Regions from separate parts of the Pantoea sp. S18 genome, predicted to be linked through region 2. Evidence: predicted binding sites of a transcription regulator. Region 2 holds the regulator's gene; the other holds the start of a gene.

Region 1 (11,595 bases), 1.3 Mb from region 2:
GCTTACCTTCCCTGCCGGCTTCCTAAGCCAGAATACGCTGGTGCAGCTGGATCTGGAGCGCGAGCAAGCTTACTGGAATGATGTCACCGGCTGGAAACTGATGCTGGAAGAAGAGGAGTAAAGCGGGCAGTTGGCCCGCAATCTGGTTATGACTACACGCCCCGATAACTATTATGCTGAAAAATACGGTCTCACGCCGACCCATTCTGAAGTGCTGGCGGCCCTGCCACATCTTGAAGTGGGTAAAGCGCTGGATTTAGGCTGCGGCCAGGGCCGCAACAGCCTGTTTCTCAATCAGCATGGCTTTGAGGTGACGGCCTGGGACAGCAATCCCGCCAGTCTGGAACGCCTGAACAGCATCATCGCGGAAGAGAATCTGCAGAACATTCACACCGAGCTGTGCGATCTCAATAGCGTGCGGTTCAACGGCGCCTATCAGTTTGTGCTGTCGACTGTGGTGATGATGTTCCTGCAACCGGCAACCATTCCGCAGCTGATTGCCGATATGCAGGCCAGCACGCGTAAATATGGCTACAACCTGATTGTGGCGGCGATGGATACCGATGATTATCCCAATACGCAAAATTTCCCATTTGCGTTTAAATCGGGTGAACTCAGCCACTATTACCGCAACTGGCACATCGTGAAGTACAACGAAGATGTCGGTGAACTGCATCGTCGTGATGAAAACGGTAACCGTATTAAATGCCGTTTCGCCACGTTGCTGGCGCAGAAAGCCAGCTACTAAGCCAACGGCCGCCTTGCGCGGCCGTTACTTTGTCTGATATCGATCAATTCGCCGCACCTTTTTTGCTCGTTTTTCACACAGCGATTGCTTTAGCGATCTAAGTGTGACTAAATATTGCCTCCGCCCAATCGGGCAATTACAGGAACCACCCCGCGTGAACAGCGCTATCTCTGCACGAAGACGTCCCAAAACCGGTACCATGACCCGCGTTGTTTTACTGGTCAGCTTCTTAATTTTGTTTGGCCGCCTGCTTTTCATCATTCCCGGTGCCATTGAGCATCATCAGCAAAAGAAAGCCATCCCTGAACCGGTCACGCTGAGCACCAGTGATTCGCGCTAAATACTTTGCGGGTCGCCTGTCGCTGCTAAACATTGTCCTTTGAGACAATGCTGCTTTTTACGTCCTGTTACCCGCAACGCGCTACACTGTGAGCTGACTTTACAGACACAAGGAACGCGTTATGTCTGCTTCGCATTCACAAAAATTAGCTGAAACCCGCCATCACATCCTGAACCTGCTGCTTAACGAGCATGATCTGGTTGATGTTCTGCTGGATAAATCCGTCGATCTTAATGCGGGTGAACTGCGTGATATCACCGACTGGCGTCATGAATTAGAGCGTGAGCTGCAGCAATTACACGCCGCGGATTTGGCCGACATCCTCGAAGCCTTGCCGGAAGAAGAGCGTCAGGCGCTGTGGCGTTTAGTGCCAACGGCGCAGCGCGGACACGTGCTGGTTGAGGCTTCAGAAACCGTTTGGGCCAGCCTGACGGAAGAAATGTCTGATCGCGATATTCTGCACGCCATCGAGCCGCTGGATATCGACGATCAGGTATATCTGGCGCGCTACTTGCCGCGTGATTTAACCGGGCGTCTGCTCACCACTCTTGAGCCAAGTCTGCGCGCACGGTTAATGAGCGTGATCGAGCTGGATCGCGACCGCGTCGGGCAGATCATGGATTTCAACATCCTGACGGTACGCTCAGACGTAACCTTAGCCACGGTGCAGCGCTATCTGCGTAAAGGCAAAAAAATGCCTGACGGCACCGATAAGATCTTTATCACCGACGAACAGAACCAACTACAAGGTGAGCTGACGCTCACGGATATTCTGCTCAACAAACCGAAGATGCTGGTCGCCGAAGTGATGAATCCGCATCCCACCACTTTTCAACTCAACGATAAAGCGGAAGACGCCGCCAGTGCGTTCGAACGTTATAACCTGATCTCCGCTGCGGTAACTGATGCACAAGGCAAGCTGATTGGCCGTATCACCATTGAAGACGTGGTCGATTTGGTGAACGAAGAGAATGAAAGCAACATCCGTAAAATGGGTGGTATCAGCCAGGGCGAAGACGTGTTTGCGCCGGTGCGTAAAGCGGTGGGTAAACGCTGGGCCTGGCTGGCAGTTAACCTGTGTACTGCGTTTGTCGCTTCGCGCGTGATTGGCCTGTTTGAAGCCACCATATCGCAGCTGGTTGCGCTGGCGGCGCTAATGCCAATCGTTGCGGGCATCGGCGGCAATACCGGCAATCAAACCATCACCATGATTGTGCGTGCATTGGCGCTGCATCAGGTTGAACCGGGTAACTTCTCATTCCTGATCATGCGTGAACTCGGCGTGGCATTAATAAACGGCCTGTTCTGGGGCGGCATTATGGGCGGCGTCACCTGGCTGATGTATGACAATCTGCAACTCGGCGGCGTGATGATGCTGGCGATGGTGCTAAACCTGCTGCTGGCCGCGCTGATGGGCGTGCTGATTCCGTTAATCATGACCAAGATGAAACGCGATCCCGCCGTTGGCTCCAGCGTGCTGATCACTGCCATCACCGATACCGGCGGATTCTTTATCTTCCTAGGTCTGGCTACGATATTTTTGCTGCATCATTAAGGCTTTAAACAGTGTGCGTAACGTTGCAGCATCTGCTGTAAATTGAGTTGCAACGTTGCGCGCGCCAGTTCACTCAATGCTGGATTGACCCGCGTTGAACCTCGCTGATTTAACCACTCCAGTACATCGATTAAATGCCATAACGCTGTTTTTCCATCATGAATCGGGCGTGGAAACTGCGGGCTGTGGCTCAGCATTAGCTTGCGCATATTCTGCCGCGAAACACCTATCAACTCTGCAATATCAGTCAGCCCGACTAAATCCGGTGCGGCTTCAATCAGTTCAGCATCTGGCAATGCCTGAAAAACATCATCTAACGCGCTGCGTACCGCGTCCTGTGCAGTGCTGGCTTCCCGGCTGAACGTCATGCTTAATTTTCCCGCTACACCCGCGCCAATTAACGCATCAGTGCAACCTTGCGAACCAAGACGCTCAAGCGTTTCATCGGTGTCGATCTCATCATTGAGCTGAAAACGCAGCGTAAACTCAAATTCCATGTTTCACTCCTCGTCACTTAATCCGCTGAGGACTTTCACTGCAGTTATCCACCACCCGCCTTAGCAATTTGGCATGCGTTTCAGGATTTTTTGGCGTGCTCAAGATGCAGGTAATACAGTAATCCCCACATCGACACTCTGCCGAGTTATCTGGGCAGTACATCTTGCCCCACGCATGGTGGCCGCCGACTGCAATTTTCCAACCTCTTGCTTCTGCATATCGCAAAGCTTCTTCTACCGCTTTATGCGGATGCCGCTTCCTGTCTGACATCGCTGGTTACCTTATGCTCACCGCACTGAGTTGTCAACTGACAACCAAGAGAAACTTCGATACTATTTCAGCGGCGCATGCTGCAGAAAATAACCAGAACGGTCTCAACACGCTTTGGTTCCTTTTTGTGCTGGAAGACAGCGCACAAAATCAAGCGCACAGCGTCTGAAGTGCATATAGACTCTATTGTTATCACTGACCTGACGGAGAAGAAGCATGTTTAACGTGGATGATTTTGTGCAGTCTAAGACCGGTGGCCCAAAGATGCAGGTGCTGCGCGTGGAAGGCGATATGCTGTGGTGCGCTCGGGTTGATGATCACATCAAACGAGAAATTGAAGTCAGAGCCGATACCGTGAATCTGTATCATGAAGACGGTGATTTCGGCGTCTGTTAAAAAAAGTGCCCCAAATCGGGGCCATTTTTAGGGATTGTCGCGCTGCACATTGTTCTGCCCGATACCGCCAATAAACGGCAGACGCAGCCTGAACGGTGTGAAATCCAGCCCCATGTTTAATCCCAGCAAGTTCACTTCCAGCCCCTCTTCCGCGCCAACCGTTACGCCCAGCACACCCAGCAGGGAAAGCTGTACGCCACGACCTGACGGCGGTAAACCCACCGGATTGAGTAGCGAGCGATAATCTTTGCCGAGCGCGTTAGCCGGTAGATCCAGCTTCAACGCCGGTACCTCGCGGCCAATGTGCGCCATAAAGGTATTGCTGTTGGGTCCAGGCCAGGCGTGATAGGTCGTCGGCCACGGATAGGATTTTATCGCCGCTTCGATCTGCGGAATCATCGCTTCTGCGCTACTGCCGCGATGATCAACCAGCAGACGCGGCTTCGCGCCGTACCAGTAGCCATCCGGGAGATTGCTGTTGCGCCGCACCTTATCGCCGCTGCCCCAGCTAATCACTTCATAGCGGTTGTAGCGGGTTTCACCGGCGCGTTTAAAGATAATCCACGGATGCACCGCTACGGCGCCCTTCCAGCCATAAGTCGGCGCAGCATAAACCTGCACGATAGCTTCTGCCGCATAACGCTGTGGATCCGGTGCGATGCCGGCAGAATCACGCCTTGCGGACGCCCAGCCACCGCGTTCAGAGGTGAGCTCACCGCTACGCGTTGCCTGCGCCAAACTCGCGCCTAATGAAAGCAAGATGATGCAAAGAAAAGAGATCATTACGGCTTTGAAAGGCAACATCGACGGCATCCTGATGAGTAAAAATCACTCGCTATCTTGCAACGAAACGGTTGGCTTTGTATTCACGAACTATGCGATTCACTTAGCCGTTTTACCTGCCATCAAAACGTTTGAAAGAAAAAGCCCGCAATTAAGCGGGCTTCGTTTTTACTCATCAATCAAAGCAGGATTTATTCCCACTCGATCGTCGCAGGTGGTTTACCTGAAATATCATAAACCACGCGTGAGATGCCATTCACTTCGTTGATGATGCGGTTAGAGACGCGGCCGAGGAAATCGTACGGCAGGTGCGCCCAGTGCGCGGTCATGAAGTCGATGGTTTCCACCGCACGCAGTGAAACCACCCAATCATATTTACGACCATCGCCCATCACGCCAACAGAACGCACTGGCAGGAACACGGTGAACGCCTGGCTGACTTTGTTGTACAGGTCAGCTTTATGCAGCTCTTCGATGAAGATAGCGTCTGCACGGCGCAGCAGGTCGCAGTACTCTTTCTTCACTTCGCCCAGCACGCGCACGCCCAAACCTGGACCTGGGAACGGGTGACGATACAACATGTCGTACGGCAGGCCGAGTTCCAGACCGATTTTACGCACTTCGTCTTTGAACAGCTCTTTCAGCGGCTCAACCAGGCCCATCTTCATCTCTTTCGGCAAACCGCCCACGTTGTGGTGCGATTTGATTACGTGCGCTTTACCGGTGGCAGAAGCCGCCGATTCAATCACGTCAGGATAGATGGTGCCCTGCGCCAGCCACTTCACGTCTTCCAGACGCAGTGCCTGCTCGTCGAACACTTCAACGAATACGCGGCCGATGATTTTACGTTTGGCTTCTGGGTCGTTCTCGCCCGCCAGCGCATCAAGGAAGCGCGCTTCAGCCGCCACGTGCACGATGTTCAGGCCGAAGTGGTCGCCAAACATGTCGAGCACTTGCTCAGCTTCGTTCAGACGCAGCAAACCGTTGTCGACGAACACGCAGGTCAGACGCTCGCCGATGGCGCGGTGCAGCAGCATCGCGGTCACAGAAGAGTCCACACCGCCAGACAGGCCGAGGATCACTTTGTCTTCGCCAACCTGCTGACGAATACGCTCAACCGCATCTTCGATGATTTTGGCTGGTGTCCACAGCGCTTCGCAGCCGCAGATATCACGAATGAAACGCTCAAGCATGCGCAGGCCCTGACGCGTGTGCGTCACTTCCGGGTGGAACTGCACGCCGTAGAATTTCTTCTCTTCGTTCGCCATGATGGCGAACGGGCAGGTTTCGGTGCTGGCAACGGTTTCGAAACCGGCTGGGATGGCGGTGACTTTGTCGCCGTGGCTCATCCACACATCCAGCAGCGGTTTACCTGCTGCGCTAATCGCATCTTCGATGTCACGCACCAGCGCGCTCTGGGTCAGCACTTCAACCTGCGCATAACCAAATTCACGCTCGTTAGAGCCTTCTACTTTGCCGCCCAGTTGCATCGCCATGGTCTGCATGCCGTAGCAAACGCCCAACACAGGCACGCGGGCGTTAAACACGTATTCCGGGGCACGCGGGCTGTTCAGCTCGGTGGTGCTCTCCGGACCGCCAGAGAGAATGATGCCGTTCGGGTTGAACTGGCGAATTTGCTCTTCGGTGACATCCCACGCCCAGAGCTCGCAGTAAACACCCAGTTCGCGCACGCGGCGCGCAACCAGCTGCGTATACTGAGAACCAAAATCGAGGATCAAAATACGATGTTTATGAATATTTTCAGTCGTCATTGAGGCGTTTCCATTGGGATGGACTTAATAATAAAAGCGCCCGGCGGGTGCCGGGCGCTAAATTTTACGGGATTATGAACCCATGCGGTAGTTTGGTGACTCTTTGGTGATGGTCACATCATGCACGTGGCTTTCATTGATGCCCGCGCCGCTGATACGCACGAACTCCGCTTTGGTACGCAGATCGTCGATGGTTGGGCAACCGGTCAGGCCCATGCAAGAGCGCAAGCCGCCCATCTGCTGGTGCACGATCTCTTTCAGGCGGCCTTTATAGGCAACGCGACCTTCGATACCTTCCGGTACCAGTTTGTCCGCGGCGTTATCGCTCTGGAAGTAACGGTCTGAAGAACCTTTAGACATCGCGCCCAGTGAACCCATACCGCGATAAGACTTGAACGAACGGCCCTGATACAGCTCGATTTCGCCCGGAGACTCTTCGGTACCGGCCAGCATTGAACCAACCATAACGGCCGCTGCGCCTGCTGCAATCGCTTTTGCGATATCGCCAGAGAAGCGGATACCGCCATCAGCGATAACTGGAATGCCGGTGCCTTCCAGCGCGGCAACTGCATCAGAAACTGCGGTGATCTGTGGAACGCCAACGCCGGTAACGATACGTGTGGTACAAATTGAGCCAGGGCCGATACCCACTTTCACCGCGCTCACGCCTGCCTGTGCCAGCGCCAGTGCGCCTGCGCCAGTAGCGACGTTGCCGCCGATGATTTCCAGGTTCGGATATTTTGCACGGGTTTCACGAATACGCTGCAGTACGCCTTCTGAGTGACCGTGTGACGAGTCAATCAGCAGCACGTCAACACCGGCAGCAACCAGCGCATCAACGCGCTCTTCGTTGCCTGCACCAGCGCCAACAGCAGCACCCACGCGCAGACGGCCTTCCGCATCTTTACAGGCGTTAGGTTTACGTTCGGCTTTCTGGAAATCTTTAACGGTGATCATGCCCAGCAGGTGGAAGCTGTCATCAACAACCAGCGCTTTCTCAACACGTTTTTCATGCATTTTGTGCAGCACAACTTCGCGTGCTTCACCCTCTTTCACCGTTACCAGACGCTCTTTCGGGGTCATCACCGCAGAAACCGGCAAGGTCAGGTCGGTAACAAAACGCACGTCACGGCCAGTGATGATGCCCACCAGCTCGTTCTCGGTGTTCACTACCGGATAACCGGCGAAGCCGTTACGCTCGGTCAGCTCTTTCACCGCAGCCAGCGCGGTGGTTGGTAGCACGGTTTGCGGATCGGTAACTACGCCGCTTTCGTGTTTTTTCACCTTACGAACTTCGTCCGCCTGGCGCTCAATTGACATGTTTTTGTGAATAAAGCCCAAACCACCTTCCTGCGCCAGCGCAATGGCCAGACCGGCTTCGGTCACGGTGTCCATGGCAGCAGAGAGCATTGGGATGTTCAGACGGATATTTTTCGTCAGTTGAGTGCTGAGATCAGCGGTGTTCGGTAAGACAGTGGAGTGAGCGGGAACGAGCAGAACGTCGTCAAATGTGAGGGCTTCTTTAGCGATTCTTAACATTGCAATATCTCCACCTGGGGGCGATTAAAACAGATAAAATATTGCCGCGGCATTATACAGGCCGAAACCGATTGCCTCCAGTGTTTTTTCAGAAAATGTCTTGATCCTCAGGGCAAGCAATGTAGTATCAGTTGATTAACCCTCTGATTTAAAATTTGATCTACATCACATGTCGCTACCGCCAACCGCCAATATTTTTACTGTCAGCCGCCTGAACACCACGGTGCGCCAACTGCTGGAAAATGAGATGGGCCTGGTGTGGCTCAGTGCTGAAATTTCAAATTTCACTCAGCCCTCTTCCGGTCATTGGTACTTCACGTTGAAGGATGATGGCGCACAAGTGCGCTGCGCGATGTTCCGTAACAGTAATCGCCGCGTCACCTTCCGTCCTCAGCATGGCCAGCAAGTTTTAGTGCGCGCCAGCATCACGCTGTATGAGCCGCGCGGCGATTATCAGCTGATTATCGAAAGCATGCATCCCGCCGGTGAAGGCTTGCTGCAGCAGCAATTTGAACAGTTGAAAGCGCGTTTGGCTGCAGAAGGCTTATTTGATCAACAGTTCAAGCAGCCGCTGCCGGATCCGGCGCGTCAGGTTGGCGTGATTACCTCCGCTACCGGCGCGGCGCTGCACGACGTACTACGCGTACTGCATCGACGCGATCCCTCCTTGCCGGTGATTATTTATCCAACGGCGGTGCAAGGCGTAGATGCGCCAGCCAGCATTGTGCGTGCCATTGAGCTGGCCAACCAGCGCGATGAGTGTGACGTGCTGATCGTGGGCCGTGGCGGCGGTTCGCTGGAAGATTTATGGAGTTTCAATGACGAACGCGTGGCGCGGGCGATTTTTGCCAGCCGCTTGCCGATCGTCAGCGCCGTTGGGCATGAAACCGATGTCACTATCGCTGACTTCGTAGCGGATTTACGCGCGCCAACGCCTTCTGCTGCGGCAGAATTGGTGAGCCGTAATCAACTCGAACTGTTGCGCCGTTTGCAGTCGCAGCAGCAGCGCATGGAGATGGCGATGGATTTCTATCTGGCACAGCAACAGCGTCGCTTCACGCGCATCCAGCACCGTTTGCAGCAGCAGCATCCGCAGCTGCGTTTGGCACGTCAGCAGACCGCGCTCTTCCAGCTGCAGCGTCGTCTCGGTGAAGCGATGGACCAGCGCCTGCGGGTGGCTAATCGTCAGCAGGATCGCCTGCTGCAACGCCTCAATGCCCTGCAGCCGCAGGGACGTATTCTGCGCGCTCAGCAGCAGCTGCAGCAGTGGCACTATCGCTTACAGCAGGGCATGGAAAAGCAGCTCAATCACAATCGTCAGCGCTTTGGCACGCTGGCAGCACAACTGGAAGGCGTGAGCCCGCTGGCGACGCTGGCGCGTGGCTTCAGCGTCACTACTGACACGCAAGGTCAGGTGGTGAAGAAAACCCAGCAGCTAAGTAAAGGCGACTTGCTACGCACCCGGCTGGACGATGGCTGGGTGGAAAGCCAGGTTACCGCTCTCGAACCACAGAAATCCCGGAGCCGTAAAGCACGTTCATAGTATGAAAACTATACTTTCTGGCACATTCGTTAAAGAGCCAGGGAGATTGGTATGTCTTACAGCGTTATCCCACCCTACATTCTGCGCAATATCATTGATAATTGCTCCGGCGCGCAACAAGACTACGCGCGCCGCACCCTCACCCACGTCCAGCACTTAATGGGCGAACACAATGCTAAACCGGCAAGCACCGCCACAGCGCAGCCTGGCACGGTGCTGCGGGCTATCTACGACGCCGAAGGAACACAAAATCTGCCCGGCACTTTGGTGCGCGACGAAGGCCAGCCGGGAAATGGTGATGTCGCAGCCGAAGAGGCGTGGAACTATCTCGGCATTACCTACGATTTCTTTTGGCAAACCTACCAACGCAACTCGCTGGACAACAAAGGCCTCAAGCTCGATGGCACCGTGCATTACGGTAAGGAGTACCAGAACGCCTTCTGGAACGGGCAGCAGATGGTGTTTGGTGACGGCGACGGCGAGATTTTCAATCGCTTCACCATCGCGCTGGATGTTGTGGCGCACGAGCTGACGCACGGCGTGACGGAAACCGAAGCGGGATTGATCTATTTCCAACAGGCAGGTGCGCTGAACGAATCGATGTCTGACGTGTTTGGCTCGCTGGTGAAGCAATTCCACCTCAAGCAAAGTGCCGATCAGGCCGACTGGATCATTGGCGAAGGTTTGCTGGCGCAGGGCATCAACGGGCGCGGATTGCGATCGATGTCATCACCCGGCACCGCCTACGATGATCCGGTGCTGGGCAAAGATCCGCAACCAGCCGATATGGCTCACTACATCGAAACACGTGACGACAACGGCGGCGTGCATCTCAACTCGGGTATTCCCAATCGCGCCTTCTATCTCGCCGCTAAAGCGCTGGACGGCTTCGCGTGGGAACAGGCGGGTCAAGCCTGGTACGACACGCTGTGCGACAAAACGCTGCCGCAGGATGCCGATTTCAGCACCTTTGCACGCTTTACCGTGCAGCACGCGAAACAGCGGTTCAACAACTCAGTGGCGGAGAAGATCCAATCCGCCTGGCAGCAGGTGGGCGTAAAATGGACATCCAACTGACCGATGACGCAATAATCGAGCTGGCGCGGGAAGGCGGTATCGCTTTTATTCCCAAACTACGCGGCGAACGGCGCTTTGCACTGGCGGAGCTGCCGGAACCGCAAAAGCAGCGCGTCTGCGAGGTGCTGGAACAGGCAATGCCGCTGGGCGAACCGGAAGATCAGGCGGCAAATATCGGTCGCGGCGATCAGCGCTATTACCGCATTCAAATCACCTATGCGACACACCGTGAGGCGGCAAGCTTAGTGATTTTAATTCCTGAACAACTGGCGCCACCCGAGCTGCAATCGCTGTGGCGAGACGGTGAATAGGTTATCAGAGATCTCTCAAGGCAGAGCGTAACTGGTTGACTATACTCATTATGTGGCTAGCTAGTCCACGTCGAAGAAAACACCCTTAGATGAGGTCTCTGCTATGACACAAAAAAAGCAACGAGGTGGTGCCGGGAACTTTGCAGAGGACCCGGAGCGCGCCAGGGAAGCAGGTAGTGCTGGCGGCAAAGTCAGCGGGGGTAATTTCAGAAACGATCCTGAAAGAGCCAGGGAAGCTGGAAGAAAAGGAGGTCAAAAAAGCCGTCGCCCTTCCAAGCAGCAGTAATTAAGGTGCCTTAAAGGAAGTGATGTGCCACGGATGGTTAAAAAAAAGGCCGACATCATGATGTCGGCCTTTCTCGTATTGAGAACTTACTTGCTGTCTGGCAGCGCGTAAGCAATCACATAATCACCACGGTCTGGCGACTGACGTGCGCCGCCTGCGGAGATCAGGATGTACTGTTTGCCGGTTTTCGGCGATACGTAGCTGATTGGACCGCCCTGGCTGCCAACTGGCAGACGTGCTTTCCACACTTCTTTACCGGTTGAGCTATCGAAAGCGCGCAGATAGTAATCCTGCGTACCGGCGATGAACACCAGGCCGCCCTGCGTTGCCAGCGTGCCGCCTAAGGTCGGCATACCAATTGGCATCTTCGCGCGCATTTTAATACCAAACGGACCGGTATCTTCAACGGTACCAACCGGCACCTGCCATACGATCTGACGGGTTTTCATGTCAATCGCCGACAGCGTACCGAACGGC
Region 2 (11,595 bases):
GCTCAGAATCAGCTGACGCGCGGTGGTTTCGTTGGTGGTTAACGCCAGAATGGTGGCATCCGGGAAATACTTACGGATCGCTTTGGCAGATTTACCGCCTTCGGTAGCTACAACAATCAGTGGTGCTTCCAGCTTCTCTGCAGTCTCAACGGCACCGCGGCACACTGCTTCGGTGATGCGCAGCTTGCGTGAGTCTTGCAGTGAATCGATGCGGGATTTCATCACGCGATCGGTGCGCTCACAGATGGTCGCCATGATGGTGACCGACTCCAGCGGATAGCGGCCTTTCGCGCTCTCACCAGACAGCATCACCGCATCGGTACCATCGAGGATGGCGTTAGCCACGTCGCCGGCTTCTGCGCGGGTAGGGCGCGGATTTTTGATCATTGAATCCAGCATCTGCGTCGCGGTGATCACCACTTTGCGGGCTTTATTACATTTTTTGATCATCATCTTCTGCGCGAAGATCACTTCTTCAACCGGGATCTCAACGCCGAGGTCGCCACGCGCAACCATGATGCCGTCTGACGCTTCAAGGATCTCGTCGAAGTTGTTCAGGCCTTCCTGGTTCTCGATTTTCGAGATGATCTGAATGTGTTCGCCGCCGTGCGCTTTCAGGTGCTCACGGATTTCCAGCACGTCAGAACGCTTACGGATAAATGAAGCGGCGACGAAATCAACGTTCTGCTCGCAACCAAAGATCAGGTCGCGCTTATCTTTTTCCGCCAGTGCAGGCAGCTGAATGGAGACACCTGGCAGGTTAACGCCTTTGTTCTCACCCAGATCGCCGTTGTTCAGGACATTACAGATCACTGAGTTCTCAGTGACTTCAGTCACCTGCATACCGATCAAGCCATCGTCGACCAGCACGGTGTTACCAATTTTCAGGTCTTCAGTGAAACCGGCGTAGGTCACGGCAACACGTTCGCTGTTACCAATTACCGACTGATCGGTAGTGAAAGTGAAGGTCTGGCCCGCTTTCAACGATACATCGTTGCCGCCTTCCAGTTTCATGGTACGAATTTCCGGACCTTTGGTGTCCAGCAGAATAGCGGCCTGACGACCGGTTTTTTCCATAACTGCACGCATGTTGGTGATGCGTTGGCCGTGTTCAGCGTAATCCCCGTGCGAGAAGTTCAGGCGCATCACGTTCATGCCCGCTTCCAGCAGTTGGGTCAGCATCTCTTCAGATTCGGTTTTTGGACCGATAGTACAAACGATTTTGGTCTTTTTCATGTCAGGTTTTCTATAAGTTGTGATGGATGATAAAGGTCGGGATTCGATGCGCATGGCACCGAAGTGAGAATATTTATGGTGTTGGAACGGATTTCACAGAAATAAGAATAGGAGACGAAAGCAAAGCGTGCAGAGAAGTTATGCAGTACGCGAGGGAACTGAGTGATCAGTGTTGCGCAAATCATTGGAGTTGTTTGCATAGGCACGTTAGCGCTGAAACCTTTCAGGTGGAACAACGCGGCATAGTATAGTCGCTAAGTATGCGAAAACCAATATAAAAGCGGCGTGATAAAGACGATGCAGATCAAGAAAAAGGTGTTGCGCAAGGAGATAAAACCAGAGTGGTGCGCTCTAATGGACTCGAACCATCGACCCCCACCATGTCAAGGTGGTGCTCTAACCAACTGAGCTAAGAGCGCATGCAGAATATTCAATAATTGGTGCGTCCGAGTGGACTCGAACCACCGACCCCCACCATGTCAAGGTGGTGCTCTAACCAACTGAGCTACGGACGCACATGGTGCGCTCTAATGGACTCGAACCATCGACCCCCACCATGTCAAGGTGGTGCTCTAACCAACTGAGCTAAGAGCGCAACACGCTGTCAGGGCGACAGCGGGGACGAATATTAACGGCAGGCCGTGATGCTGGCAAGGGGAAAAAGTGTTTTTCCCCTACGACTGACCAGCAACTGTGCTATGCGTCGTTTTTTTCGCCGTTACCAGCCACTTAGCGCGCGGCGCGCGCTAAAATCACCTGCGCAGGCAGGCGCTGCAAACGACGGATGCGCCAAATCATCATCACTGCTGCGGAGGTCAGGCCGATAATAAAGCCACACCAGAAACCGGCGGGACCGAGTTTCGGCAATACCCAATCCGTCATCGCCAGTACATAACCCACCGGCAAACCCAGCACCCAATAGGCGATAAAGGTAATGAAGAAGATCGAGCGCGTGTCTTTATAACCTCGCAAAATGCCGCTGCCAATCACCTGAATCGAATCTGAGAACTGATAGATCGCCGCAAGCAGCATCAGTTGCGCCGCAAGAGTAATGACTTCAGGATTTGCGGTATACAGCGCGGCGATATCATGACGGAAGATCACGGTAAACAGCGCGGTGATGGCCGCCATACTGATGCCTACTCCCTGGCCAGTCCACGCGGCAACGCGCGCCTGTTCGGCTGAACCTTGTCCGAGTCGATAGCCAACGCGAATGGTGGTGGCCACGCCGAGCGACAACGGCAACACGAACATCAACGAGCTGAAGTTGAGCGCAATCTGGTGCCCGGCCACTTTGACGATGCCGAGTGGTGATACTAAAAGCGCCACCACGGCAAACAGGGTCACCTCAAAGAACAGCGCCAATGCCACCGGCAAACCCAGCGTGAACAGGCGTGACAAAATTGCGCGTGACGGTGCGGACCAACGCGTTTTCATGCGGATATCGCGCATGCTTGCCATGCGTTTGACCCAGAAGCGCATCACCAGGAACATCACCCAATAGACCGACGCCGTTGCCACGCCGCAGCCGACGCCGCCTAAAGCAGGCATGCCAAAATGTCCGTAAATAAAGACATAGTTGAGCGGAATGTTCACCATCAGGCCGAGAAAACCAAGCAGCATCGCCGGTTTGGTTTTCGACAAACCTTCACATTGATTGCGCATCACCTGGAACAACAGATAACCCGGTGCGCCCCACAGCAACGCATGCAGGTATCCTTCGGCTTTGGCGGCCAATTCAGGATCGATGTCATGCATGGTGTTAATCAGATAACCGGCATTCCACAGCACCACCATAATCAGTAGCGCAACGGCAATTGCCATCCAGTATCCCTGGCGCACTTGTTCCGCGATACGTTCGCGTCGTCCTGAACCGTTGAGTTGCGCAACGGTAGGCGTCAAAGCCAGTAGAAGACCATGACCAAACAGAATGGCGGGAAGCCAGATAGAGGTGCCGACAGCAACGGCGGCCATATCCGTGGCGCTTACCGCACCGGCCATAACAGTATCTACAAATCCCATCGCCGTCTGGGCCACCTGAGCAAGGATGACCGGGATCGCGAGGGCCAGCAATTGACGCGCTTCTGTAAAATACTTCTGCACGTTACACCTGCTTAATTAAAGAAGAGAGCGGGGCGAAATCCCCAAAGAATGCGCGGCATAGTGTAGCGGCAGCGCTGGCTTCCGCCAAACGTTGATCGCATTTTGTTTAGCAATTTGTGTAAAGTTTGAACTCCGCCAAATTAAGCTGCCGCCGACAAGCTGTGATAAACTGACGCAAACTTTGCAGAGGCTGAGATTATGTTTACTGGAATTGTGCAAGGCACGGCAGAAATTGTCGGCATTGAAGAGAAAGATCTGTTTCGTACCCATATTGTGCGCTTACCGGAGGATCTGTTACCGGGCCTGGCGTTGGGCGCATCGGTGGCACACAACGGCTGCTGCCTGACCGTGACCGAGATTAACGGCGATTTGGTCAGCTTCGATCTGATTAAAGAAACACTGCGCATTACCAACCTGGGTGAATTAAAGGTGGGTGATGTGGTGAATATTGAGCGTGCAGCGAAGTTCAGTGATGAAATTGGCGGCCATTTAATGTCTGGCCATATTATGACCACGGCGGAAATCTGCAAAATCATCCAGTCAGAAAACAACCGCGAAATCTGGTTTAAATTACAGGACGCCACGCAGATCAAATATATTCTGCACAAAGGTTTCGTGGGTATCGATGGAATTAGTTTGACCGTTGGCGACGTGACGAAAAGCAAATTCTGTGTGCATTTGATTCCGGAAACGCTGGAGCGCACCACTTTAGGCGCGAAGAAGTTTGGTCATAAGGTCAATATTGAGATTGATCCGCATACGCAGGCCATTGTGGAAACGGTTGAGCGCGTATTAGCGCAGCGTGAAGCCGCTGCACTGGCGCAGATTGCTAGCGCAGAATAATACCGTAAAAAAAGGCGCCATGCGGCGCCTTGATTCATTTCAAAGCTTATTAACGCGCAACGCGTAAACCGCCATCCTTGCCACGACTGAATACTACCTGCCACAGCTGAATATCACGGGCACGAAACGCACCGGCGCAGGCGTTGAGATAATAGTCGAACATACGTTTAAAACGTTCGCCATATTTCTCAGCCAGCTGCGGCCACGCCGCCTGAAAACGTTCGTACCATGCCATTAACGTCGTATCGTAATCTGCGCCAAAGTTATGCCAGTCTTCCATGACGAAATGCGGCTCACTGGCATCAGCGATTTGACGCACTGACGGCAAACAGCCGTTCGGGAAAATATATTTATCAATCCACGGATCGACATTCATATCTGTGGTGAGGGCGCCAATGGTGTGCAGCAAAAATATGCCGTCTGGTTTGAGGTTGCGGTCAGCAACATCAAAATAAGTGGCATAGTTTTTCGGCCCGACATGTTCAAACATACCGACAGAAACGATGCGATCATATTGATTATTCAGGTCGCGATAGTCCTGCAGTAATATAGTGACATCCAGTCCTTCACAGCGTTGTTGTGCCAGTTTTTGTTGCTCTGCTGAAATAGTCACGCCATGCACCGTGACGCCATAATGGCGCGCAGCGTATTCTGCCAGTCCGCCCCAGCCACAACCGATATCCAACAGCATCATACCCGGTTCAAGTTCCAACTTGCGGCATATCATATCCAGTTTGGCTTGCTGCGCGTTTTCCAGGGTATCAGCGTCTTTCCAGTAGCCGCAGGAATATTGCATATAAGGATCAAGCATCAGTGAGAATAGATCATTACCAAGGTCATAATGCTCTTTACCCACAATCCAGGCGCGTTTTTTTGATTGCAAATTAGTGAGACGCGCGGCGGCGATGCGCAACGTATCTTTAAAATGCCGGGGTAATTGTTTATCCAGATGGTGTTTTAAAACGCGATGGAAGAACATATCGAGCTGTTCGCACTCCCACCAACCATCCATGTAACTTTCACCTAATCCGAGCGATCCTTCCTCAAGAACGCGTTTAAAAAAATCTGGATGCTTTACCTGAATATCCCAGGGACGAGTGCCATTAACTGCAATATCAGCCCGCTCTAGCAGTTCATTGACGATCCGATACCAATGGTTTTCTTCAAGGCTCACTTCTTCTATAACAGATGAACTCATAGCTTCTCCATCACCTTCCGATCTGAACCTGAGAAAAAGAATAGCCAATTTCCCAAGACCTGTGAGAGAACTCACGGAAAATCCGTGCGCCAGAAATCCGACGTTGTACGACGTAGTACAGAGGTATGAATTTGAGCAGAAAAGTGGGTCGCCGCACCGGATAATGTGCAGACGCCATCCCGCGACAGTGTCGCTAAAGGTATTACATTTATATTATTGATTTAATACAGAATTACTGACCCACAGAGTATATGCTCACGTGGGTCAATATTCAACGGGTTATCGTTAGTTTGCTAACGAAAAGCGTTGACTTAGAGATTATCTTCGCAGGGACGGGAAGTGTGGGCAATATCACTTTGTGCGTTTAGCGATCGCTGGCAGACAAAGCCCGCCCACGCCAGTACCACGGTGGCGACCATCACTAACGTGGTGTTGAACAGCGCCTGCTCAAGACCGGCGGAGACCAGCAGGCTGGCAACAAAGCATAATCCTAACTGGAATAAGTTCTGTAATCCTGCGGCTTTACCAGTGGCGTGCGGGAAGGGCGCTAATGCGCTGGCAACCACAATCGGATAGATCGCACCATTGGCCAGCGCCATGCCGCAGAAGGGCATCAACAATACAAACAGCGGCGCGGAAGGCATCAGGGCGATGACAAACAGACTCAGGATGCTCAGGCTATACAACACCAGCAACCACGGCAGGAGTTGCGCGCCCTGATAACGATTTAACAGCGTGCGGCAGCCAAAGCCACCAATCAGAAACGCAATGGTCTGCGGAATATAGCTCAGGCCAATATCGCCCGGCGTCAGGCCAGCAGCGGCGAGAATGAAAGGTGATCCCGTCAGCCAGGCAAAAAAGCTCGCTGAACACGCCGAGTAGATCAAGACGTTACCGCTGTAAACGCGAGTACCCAGCAAGGTCAACCAGCCGGGTTGTTTGCCTGACGCAACTTTCTCGCGCTTAGGCGAGGTTAACTGCAGCGTACCGATCAGCAACACCACGGCAACCAGCGTTAGCGTGATAAAGATGCTGCGCCAGTGGAAGTGGCCGATAAGCCAGGCGCCGAGCAGCGGTGCCAGCGCCGGAGACAGCGCAACCAGCGGCATAATCGTGGCAAACACTTTATTGGCTTTGGCTTTTGGATAGTGATCCACCACCAGCGCCTGCCAGCTCACGGCAGCCGCACACACACCAATCGCCTGCACAAAACGCAGCGCCAGCATCAGGCGGACATCGGTCACCCAAAGCATCCCCAGACAACCAAGGGCGAAGATGGCTAACCCCGCCAGCAAAATGGGTTTACGGCCGTAACGATCTGACAGCGGCCCCCAAAATACCTGGGCACAGGCGAAACCGCCGAGAAACAGACTCAGGCTGGCGCTGATGGTGCCGGGTGCGCTCGCGAAATCACGCTGCATATCGCCAAAGGCGGGTAAATACATATCCGTGGCAAGAAAGCCGAGCATGCTGAGCACGGCGAGATAAGGCATAAATGCTTTAGACGACAACATGGTGATTCTCTTTTGGGCAGGTTGAACGCCGGGGAGTGTAAAAGGATGCAACGCGCTTTGTGAAACGCTAATATTTGCATAGTGCTGTTAAATTTTTTGAAGGCAAAATTATGTGGTCAGAATATGCGCTTGAAGTGGTGGATGCGGTGGCGCGCACTGGCAGTTTTAGTGCGGCAGCGCAGGAGCTGCATCGTGTGCCTTCTGCCGTCAGCTATACCGTGCGCCAGCTGGAAAGCTGGCTGGCGGTGCCGCTGTTTGAGCGTCAGCACCGCGAAGTGGTGATGACACCGGCGGGCGAGCATTTTGTACGTGAAGGACGATCTGTTATCAAAAAAATGCTGGCAACCCGTCGACAGTGTCAGCAACTGGCAAATGGCTGGCGCGGGGAGCTAAGCATCGCGGTTGATTGCATCGTTAAACCGCAGCGCACGCGGCAGTTAGTGAAGGATTTCTATCGCCACTTTCCCGATATGGAGCTGATTATCAGCTACGAAGTGTTTAACGGCGTGTGGGATGCATTGGCAGATGGCCGGGTTGATGTGGCGATTGGCGCAACCCAGGCGATTCCGGTGGGCGGACGTTTTGCCTTTCAGGATATGGGCGCGTTGAACTGGCGTTGTGTTGTAAGTCCGGATCATCCGTTGGTTAACAGCACGGAGCTGGATGATGAAACATTGCGAGTATGGCCATCGCTGGTGCTGGAGGATACCTCGCGTGCGTTGCCGCGCCGTATGACATGGACGCTGGATAATCAGCGACGTCTGGTGGTGCCAGAGTGGGAAACCGGGATGGATTGTTTGCTGGCAGGATTATGCGTCGGCATGGCGCCAGGCCATCTGGCGCGTCCTCTGCTGGACAGCCATAAACTGGTGGAACTGGCACTGCCGCAGGCCTTTCCGGACAGTCCGTGCTGCGTCAGCTGGTCAGAACAGCGCGCGTCACCGGCGCTGGAGTGGTTACTGGCTTATCTCGGGGATGCCGAAACGCTGAACCACGAATGGCTCAGCGAATTGTCGGCTTAGCGGCGATAGTCGCGGAACGGACCGTACGCCACCGAACGGCGCTCAATCAGCGTTGGCTGAACCTCAATGGTTTGCGGATCTTCACGCTTGCTGGTGATGCGATCCAGTAGCATTTCCAGCGCTTTTTCACCCAGTTCGGCTTTTGGCTGATGCACGGTGGTCAGCGCTGGCGTGAAATAGCGCGCGTTGCGCACATTATCGTAGCCGATGACTGAGATATCCTGCGGTACGCGCAAACCCATCTCATCAGCAGCGCAAATCGCGCCCATCGCCATAATATCGCCACCGCAGAACACCGCTGTTGGGCGCTGTTTCTGATTTAAAATCTGCTGCATCGCCTGATAGCCCGATTCAGGCTCAAAGTCGCCCTGAACTACCCATTCCGGACGCACCGTAATGCCCGCTTCGTTCATTGCCTGCAGGAAGCCAGCGTGACGGCCGCCGCCGGTGTTGCGCTCCATCTGGCCGGGAATGGCACCGATATCTCGATGACCGCGTTCAATCAGATAACGCCCGGCGAGATAGCCGCCCTGAAACGCATTGTCTTGCACGGTATCGGTGAAATCACCGCGCGATGCACCCCAATCCATCACCACCATGGGAATGTTGCGGTTCTCTTCCAGCATCTGCAGCAAATCGTCTGGATACTCAGAACACATCACCAGCAAGCCATCGACGCGCTTTTGCGCCATCATCGACAGGTAAGCACGCTGCTTTTGCAGATCGTTGTGCGCATTGCCGAGAATCAGCGTGTACCCGCGTTCGAAACAACGGTTCTCCACCGCTTCGATAATTTCAGCGAAATAGGGCGCTTCGCTGGAGGTCGCCAGCAAACCTAAGGTTTTGGTGTGATTAACTTTGAGACTACGCGCCACGGCACTGGGCGAGTAGTGTAATTCTTTGATCGCTTCCCATACGGCGTTACGCGTCTCTTCCGCAACGAAACGCGTTTTGTTGATGACATGCGAAACCGTGGTGGTTGAGACACCCGCGCGTTTTGCGACATCTTTAATTGTTGCCATGAAAATGGTACTCCTGGGCTTATCGCAACTTACTGATAAGTATATTGTTAAACGTTTGCGTCTGCTAATGCTTTTATAGCCCAAAAAAGCGGGCAAAACGGTGTGTTTTAGCAGGCGAAATCACTTCATCACGCTGTAAATACAGCACGCGCAAAATCTGTTGCGCAACGAAAGGCGGCGATTCTAACAAGCTGGCGCGGATAACACGAGATTTTTGCCCATTGCTGTGCGAAAATCGCCTTAACCCTAATAATTGTGTGACTAAGGAGTTGTGATGAATACCGACCTGAAGCTGGCGCTAATGACCACCGTTGGCGCACTGTTGATGATTATCGCCTTCAGCTTTACCGCGATCATGCATTAACAAAAAAGCCGGAGCTGAGAACAGCATCCGGCTTTTTATGATTGTTGCGCAACAGTTAGCGAATAGTTTTTGGCGTCATCATGCGACGCGCGCCCACATAGTGTTTCTGCCAGTAATCCTCACCCAGTGCGCTAATCTGAATATCTTTGCCGGTACGCGGCGACTGAATGAATTTCCCGTTGCCGAGATACACGCCAACATGATCGGCGGTGCCGCGATTATTAATGCGGAAGAACACCAGATCACCTTTCTCCAGCATTTCACGCTTAATCGGTGCCGCATCGCGCAGGTGATACATCTCATTGGCGGTGCGCGGGAATTTGAATTTCACCAAATCTTTATAGGCGTACCACACTAAGCCGCTGCAATCGAAACCGGTGTGTGGCGAAGTGCCGCCCCACTGATAAGGTTTGCCGAGTTGGCCCATCAATTTGGTCATCGCTGTTTCACGCGCTTTTTGATAACGCTGGCGGTGCGCCTTACTCATTTTGATGCCGGTCAGCGCTAACGCTTCATCATCGACGGCGATCTCTGGTGTTTTCTTCGCTAAACGTTGATGACCGTATTTCTTAGCAGAGAGTTTCAGCGGGGATTTTTTGCTGGTGGTCTTGTGCAGCGCGGTTTCTGTTTTGGTCTGTTTTTTGAGTTTGAATTTTTGAACAGCAGTCAGGCGCGATTTTTTGGTGGTGGTTTTCACCGGGCGTCGTTTGCGGCGCTCGTCTTCACGTGCGCTCTTTTTCTCTGCTTTAAGCGAACTGGCATTAACGGGCGCATGCGGAGATGCAGCAGCCACATTAAAAAACAGTTGGGCGAAAGCCAGTATGAAAAGCGTAATTAGTAGACGCATAATCCGGTTACAGGTTAAGCAGGCTGAATGAAAGCAGACTGCGTTAAAGTGAGAGAAATCTGATCAAGCGATCAGCGCCGAGGCAATTCTAATCCACTTTTTTTCCAAAAGGTAAGGCCTTTTTCCATTAATATGTTACCAGATTGATTCTGTAGCAAAAATGAGCGATTTCAGCTGGTTAACGCAGCGAAACTATTGCTAATTATTAATTTATTAATGCCAATTAATGATATGAAAATGTTATTTGTCATGCGTTAACTTAACAAACATGGCGATTAGCCAGTGCAAACGCAAAATCCCGTTTTCAGTCCGGGAGCGAAATCGCTACAATAAACAAACACGAAGTAGAAGATTAAGGAAGGCAATAATGAGTACTGTTGAAAAAATTCAGCGTCAGATCGCAGAAAACCCGATTCTGCTGTACATGAAAGGTTCTCCAAAGCTGCCAAGCTGCGGTTTCTCGGCGCAAGCCGTGCAGGCGCTTTCTGCGTGTGGCGAGCGTTTCGCATACGTGGACATTCTGCAGAACCCGGACATTCGTGCTGAAATGCCAAAATACGCTAACTGGCCAACCTTCCCGCAGCTGTGGGTAGATGGTGAACTGGTCGGCGGCTGCGACATCATCGTTGAGATGTTCCAGCGCGGTGAACTTCAGCCACTGCTGAAAGAGACCGCTGAGAAGTATAAAGAAGCGGAATAATGCAGAAGGCCGACAAATGTCGGCCTTTTCTTTGCTTACTCGGCAGACGCGTCGTCTGCGGATTCTTCACTGAAAGCCAGCGGCCAGCCGCCCAGACGTTTCCAGCGGTTCACCAACTCACAAAACAGCGTCGCGGTTTGCTCGGTGTCATACAGCGCCGAATGCGCTTGCGTACTATCAAACTCCATTCCCGCCGCTTTACAGGCTTTCGCCAACACGGTTTGCCCCAGCACCAAACCACTTAACGCTGCGGTATCAAACGTAGCAAAAGGGTGGAACGGATTGCGCTTCAGGCTGGCGCGCTCTGCGGCCGCCATCACGAAGTTGAGATCGAAAGTGGCATTGTGCGCCACGATAATCGCGCGATTGCAGCCGCTATCTTTGGTGCCTTTGCGCACCATTTTAAAAATCGCATGCAGCGCTTCATATTCGCTTACCGCACCGCGCAGCGGATTGGTGGGATCGATGCCGGTAAACGCCAGCGCCGCAGGATTCAGAATGGCGCCTTCAAACGGTTCCACATGGAAATGCAGCGTTTCATCGCGGTGCAACCAGCCGTCTTCATCCATTTTCAGCGTTGTGGCTGCAATTTCCAGCAGTGCATCGGTTTGTGCATTGAAACCTGCGGTTTCAACGTCGATCACAACAGGATAAAAACCGCGGAAGCGTTGGTGGAGAGCGTTTAAAGCGTTCGATTCAGACATCAGGATCTCATGGCAATAAATAGGGCAGCGCGCATTATGGCA

What was found. Region 2 encodes PurR, which represses purine synthesis genes. Its sites were predicted from a motif close to CANGCAAACGTTTGCNTG; they were not measured.
Region 1: the regulator PurR is predicted to act here: its motif matches at 7,962-7,979, upstream of guaB (IMP dehydrogenase).

The regions. Positions count from the first base shown of each region.
Region 1 covers NZ_CP142688.1:3,122,493-3,134,087, forward strand. The annotation lists gene ppx (exopolyphosphatase) at 1-121, shown strand, start outside; gene tehB (tellurite resistance methyltransferase TehB) at 149-748, shown strand; gene VIJ98_RS14435 (YfgG family protein) at 903-1,088, shown strand; gene mgtE (magnesium transporter) at 1,210-2,643, shown strand; gene VIJ98_RS14445 (AlpA family transcriptional regulator) at 2,640-3,140, opposite strand; gene VIJ98_RS14450 (hypothetical protein) at 3,425-3,580, shown strand; gene VIJ98_RS14455 (hypothetical protein) at 3,628-3,807, shown strand; gene VIJ98_RS14460 (DUF3750 domain-containing protein) at 3,835-4,611, opposite strand; gene guaA (glutamine-hydrolyzing GMP synthase) at 4,782-6,362, opposite strand; gene guaB (IMP dehydrogenase) at 6,435-7,901, opposite strand; gene xseA (exodeoxyribonuclease VII large subunit) at 8,071-9,444, shown strand; gene VIJ98_RS14480 (M4 family metallopeptidase) at 9,496-10,521, shown strand; gene VIJ98_RS14485 (protealysin inhibitor emfourin) at 10,506-10,832, shown strand; gene VIJ98_RS14490 (general stress protein) at 10,936-11,118, shown strand; gene VIJ98_RS14495 (glucose/quinate/shikimate family membrane-bound PQQ-dependent dehydrogenase) at 11,205-11,595, opposite strand, start outside.
Region 2 covers NZ_CP142688.1:1,862,738-1,874,332, forward strand. The annotation lists gene pykF (pyruvate kinase PykF) at 1-1,236, opposite strand, end outside; tRNA gene VIJ98_RS08640 (tRNA-Val) at 1,579-1,655, opposite strand; tRNA gene VIJ98_RS08645 (tRNA-Val) at 1,675-1,751, opposite strand; tRNA gene VIJ98_RS08650 (tRNA-Val) at 1,755-1,831, opposite strand; gene VIJ98_RS08655 (MATE family efflux transporter) at 1,966-3,339, opposite strand; gene VIJ98_RS08660 (riboflavin synthase) at 3,538-4,182, shown strand; gene cfa (cyclopropane fatty acyl phospholipid synthase) at 4,232-5,380, opposite strand; gene punC (purine nucleoside transporter PunC) at 5,692-6,894, opposite strand; gene punR (DNA-binding transcriptional activator PunR) at 7,005-7,916, shown strand; gene purR (HTH-type transcriptional repressor PurR) at 7,913-8,938, opposite strand; gene VIJ98_RS08685 (YnhF family membrane protein) at 9,213-9,302, shown strand; gene VIJ98_RS08690 (C40 family peptidase) at 9,358-10,149, opposite strand; gene VIJ98_RS08695 (Grx4 family monothiol glutaredoxin) at 10,514-10,849, shown strand; gene rnt (ribonuclease T) at 10,885-11,553, opposite strand.